2 regions of the Aquipseudomonas alcaligenes genome follow, and region 1 is predicted to be linked to the other one. Evidence: predicted binding sites of a transcription regulator. Region 1 holds the regulator's gene; the other holds the start of a gene.
What was found. Region 1 encodes LexA, which represses DNA repair genes until DNA is damaged. Its sites were predicted from a motif close to CTGTNTNNNNANACAG; they were not measured.

Region 1 (2,200 bases):
CAGGACGAGCAGCCACGCGTGCTGCACTGATCCACAGCTGCCCATTGGTGCAGCTGATTCGATTCCCTCGTTAGTCCAAGCGGATATTTAGACTCTGCGCGCTGCCCAGACGGGCGGCGCTGGTGAGGGTTGCGCGCTGCCCGGCTTGCAGGCTGATCCAGCTCACCACCGTATGGCTGCGCCCCAGGCGCAGAGCCTCGCGAGCCAGCTCCAGAGCGTCCTGGCCGGCGCGTGGCTGCAGCACCAGCAGTCGGTCGAGGTTGAGGCCGATGCTGCGCAGCCAGATGGTGGTGATGGAAGCGGGCGGGGCAACCAGGGTCAGCCAGCGGGCGTCCTGGTTCTGGCTCAGCTCGCGCAACACCGGGCCGAGCAGGTGGCGGCAGTTGCCGGGTGAGCCGGACAGGCGCAGCTCGCTGAAGGGTTCAGGTTCATCGATCCAGGGCGTTTCCAGTGCATCTTCGAGTAGTGGTGCCATGCTGGCACCCAGGAAGGCTTCAAACAGCGGGAGTTGCGAACGATTCAGCGACTGCGGGAACTGCATGAAGCTCTCCTTGATGCTTAGCGGCGGATCACGCCGACACTCAGGCCTTCGATCACCAGGTCCTGTTCTTCCAGGTCCACCTCGATGGGGGCGAACTCCGGATTCTCGGCGATCAGCAGGACCTTGTTGCCGTTGCGCTGGAAGCGCTTGACGGTGACCTCGTCGTCGATGCGCGCCACCACGATCTGGCCGTTGCGGGCCTCGCGGGTGGTATGCACGGCCAGCAGGTCACCGTCGAGGATGCCGATGTCCTTCATGCTCATGCCGCGCACACGCAGCAGGTAGTCGGCCTTGGGGTGGAAGAACTCCGGGTTGATCTTGCAGGAGTCCTCCACGTTCTGCTGGGCGAGAATCGGGGCGCCGGCGGCGACCCGGCCGATCACCGGCAAGCCTTCTTCCTCGGCGGCAGCCGGCTCGAAACCGGGGATGCGGATGCCGCGCGAGGCGCCCGGGGTCATCTCGATGGCGCCCTTGCGGGCCAGGGCCTTGAGGTGCTCCTCGGCGGCGTTGGGCGATTTGAAGCCCAGCTCCTGAGCGATCTCGGCGCGAGTCGGTGGGTAGCCGTTGTCCTCCAGGCAGCGCTTGATGAAGGCGAGGATTTCGGATTGTCGCGGCGTCAGTTTGAGCATGCTGGTGGTCTGTCTGTTTATACAGTTGCTGTGATTATATACAGTGATTCTTGACTGGCAACCCTTCTTTCATCTCTGTGGCGAAAGCGCCATTACTCCTGCCTCGCTGAGCGGGTTGGGATTTTCCCTGCCTGGCCTATGGTTAAATGCGTGACTGACCAGCCATGAATGGGCCTGCCAGACTTGACAGGGCAGTAGCCTGAAACGTATGTTTCAAACAAGTGTTTGTCAGGTGAGGGTGTCATGGCTCAATCAGAAACTGTTGAGCGCATTTTGGATGCTGCCGAGCAGCTGTTCGCGGAAAAGGGCTTCGCCGAGACCTCTCTGCGTCTGATTACCAGCAAGGCCGGCGTCAACCTGGCGGCCGTGAACTATCACTTCGGCTCCAAGAAGGCGCTGATCCAGGCGGTGTTCTCGCGTTTCCTCGGGCCCTTCTGCGTCAGCCTGGAGCGCGAGCTGGATCGTCGCCAGGCCAAGCCGGATGGCAAGGCCAGCCTCGAAGAGCTGCTGGAGATGCTGGTGGAGCAAGCCCTGGCGGTGAAGCCGCGCAGCGGCAATGACCTGTCCATCTTCATGCGCCTGCTGGGCTTGGCCTTCAGCCAGAGCCAGGGGCACCTGCGCAAGTACCTGGAAGAGGTGTACGGCAAGGTCTTCCGCCGCTACATGCTGCTTCTCAATGAGGCAGCGCCCAAGCTGCCGCCGCTGGAGATCTTCTGGCGCGTGCATTTCATGCTCGGTGCGGCGGCCTTCAGCATGTCCGGTATCAAGGCCCTGCGGGGCATGGCGGAGAACGACTTCGGCGTGGACACCTCGATCGAGCAGGTCATGCGCCTGATGGTGCCCTTCCTTGCCGCCGGCATGCGCGCCGAGAGCGGGGTGAGCGACGAAGTGCTGGCCAACGCCCAGTTCAAGCCGCGCAACAAGGCGCAGGCGGCCGCCAAGGCCGTCTGACGCTGTGCCCAAGCGGGCCGATGGGCTAAGCTAGCGGCCCATGCGCCCGCTCGATTTCCTGCACATCTCCATTGCCGAT
Region 2 (2,200 bases), 690 kb from region 1:
GCGCTGCGGGTCGGCGTCGAAGTGGTCGATGAAGCGGTTCAGCTCGCCGACCGCCTCCTCTACCTGGATCTGCGCGCTGGCCAGCAGGTTGGTCGCCTCGCTCAGGGCGCCGGGCTGGTTGGCGAAGCCGCCGAGGCGGTTGAGGCTGGCGGTCAGCGCCGACAGCACGTTGCCGGCATCGCTCTCGCTGCATAGCTCGAGGACCTGGCGGCAGGCGCCGAGCAGCTGCTCGGCGTTGCTCAGGGTCTTGTGTTCCTGTTCCAGCTGTTCCAGCTCGTTGTCGCCCAGGGCCAGGTTTTCCAGCTCTTCCAGCTGATAGCTGAGCAGCTGGTGGCGGGCACGCTGTTCGTCGCCGCTGGCGGACAGGCGCTGCAGCTCCTGGCGGGTCTGGCGCCAGCGCTGGGCGGCCAGCTGCACCTGGCGCGCCAGTTCCTGGCTGCCGGCGTATTCGTCGAGCAGGCGGCGGTGGGTGTCCGGCTTGAGCAGCGACTGGTGCTCGTGCTGGCTGTGGATGTCGATCAGCAGCTCGCCCAGGGCCTTGAGGTCGCCCAGCGGGCAGGGGCTGCCGTTGATGTAGCCGCGCGAGCGGCCCTCGCTGGTGATGACCCGGCGCAGGATGCACGGGCCGTCGTTGTCCAGGTCGCGCTCGGCCAGCCAGGCGCGGGCTTCGGCGATGTCCTCCAGGTCGAAGCTGGCGAGGATGTCCGCCTTGTCCGCGCCGGGGCGCACCACGCCGCTGTCGGCGCGGTCGCCCAGGGCCAGGCCGAGGGCGTCGAGCATGATCGACTTGCCGGCGCCGGTCTCGCCGGTGATCACCGACATGCCGCGCTGCAGTTCGAGGTCCAGGTGTTCGACGATGGCGTAGTTGTGGACGGACAGGTGCACCAGCATGAGGAGCGCTCCCAAAAGTTGTGCTGTCTATTTATACAGTGTTTTGTTTTGCCTCGGCAATAACCCTTGAAACCCTGTGGCAGGCCCCCATATAGGCGACCAGAAGCGCGGGCCACGACCCGCTGTCGCATTCACAGGAGGACCCAATGGCAGACGAACAGACCCTGGACACGGCAACCCCGGAAGAGCAACTGGCGCCCGAGGCGACCGCCGGCGACGATCTGGCCGCTCGCGTGCAGACCCTCGAAGAGCAGCTGGCCGCGGCCCAGGATCAGTCCCTGCGCATGGCCGCCGATCTGCAGAACGTGCGCCGTCGCGCGGAGCAGGACGTGGAGAAGGCGCACAAGTTCGCCCTGGAGCGGTTCGCCAACGACCTGCTGCCGGTGGTCGACAGCCTGGAGCGCGGCCTGGAGCTGACCAGCGCCGCCGACGAGGCGAGCAAGGCCATGCGCGAGGGCATGGAGCTGACCCTCAAGCTGTTCCACGACACCCTCAAGCGCTACCAGCTGGAGGCGCTCGATCCGCATGGCGCGCCGTTCAACCCGGAGCATCACCAGGCCATGGCCATGGAGGAGAGCATCCATGCCGAGCCGAACACCGTGCTCAAGGTGTTCCAGAAGGGCTACCTGCTCAACGGTCGCCTGCTGCGCCCGGCCATGGTGGTGGTGAGCAAGGCGCCGCTGACCCCGCCGCCGTCGATCGACGAGCAGGCTTGAAATACCCGGTAACGGCCCCATCTACAGGGCAAGCGATTCAGTAGCTGACGCCGTGTGCCGCAGGCCGCGACGTACTCAAGGTTAAAGACAGAGTTTCGGAGAATATTCATGGGCAAGATCATCGGTATCGACCTGGGCACCACCAACTCCTGCGTGGCCATCCTGGAAAACGGCAACGTCAAGGTCATCGAGAACGCCGAGGGTGCGCGTACCACCCCCTCCATCATCGCCTACACCAACGATGGCGAGACCCTGGTCGGCCAGAGCGCCAAGCGCCAGGCGGTGACCAACCCGCACAACACCCTGTTCGCGGTGAAACGCCTGATCGGCCGCCGCTTCGAAGAGGACGTGGTGCAGAAAGACATCAAGCTGGTGCCTTACAAGATCGTCAAGGCCAACAATGGCGACGCCTGGGTGCAGGCCGGCGGCAAGGACATGGCGCCGCCGCAGATCAGCGCCGAAGTGCTGAAGAAGATGAAGAAGACCGCCGAGGACTACCTGGGCGAGCCGGTCACCGAGGCGGTGATCACCGTTCCGGCCTACTTCAACGACAGCCAGCGCCAGGCCACCAAGGATGCCGGCCGCATCGCCGG

Region 2: the regulator LexA is predicted to act here: its motif matches at 915-930, upstream of recN (DNA repair protein RecN).

Annotation. Positions count from the first base shown of each region.
Region 1 is NZ_CP154874.1:781,761-783,960, reverse strand. It holds gene AAG092_RS03765 (hypothetical protein) at 1-30, shown strand, start outside; gene sulA (SOS-induced cell division inhibitor SulA) at 71-541, opposite strand; gene lexA (transcriptional repressor LexA) at 559-1,170, opposite strand; gene AAG092_RS03750 (TetR/AcrR family transcriptional regulator) at 1,414-2,121, shown strand; gene AAG092_RS03745 (L,D-transpeptidase family protein) at 2,162-2,200, shown strand, end outside.
Region 2 is NZ_CP154874.1:1,467,780-1,469,979, reverse strand. It holds gene recN (DNA repair protein RecN) at 1-891, opposite strand, end outside; gene grpE (nucleotide exchange factor GrpE) at 1,038-1,607, shown strand; gene dnaK (molecular chaperone DnaK) at 1,716-2,200, shown strand, end outside.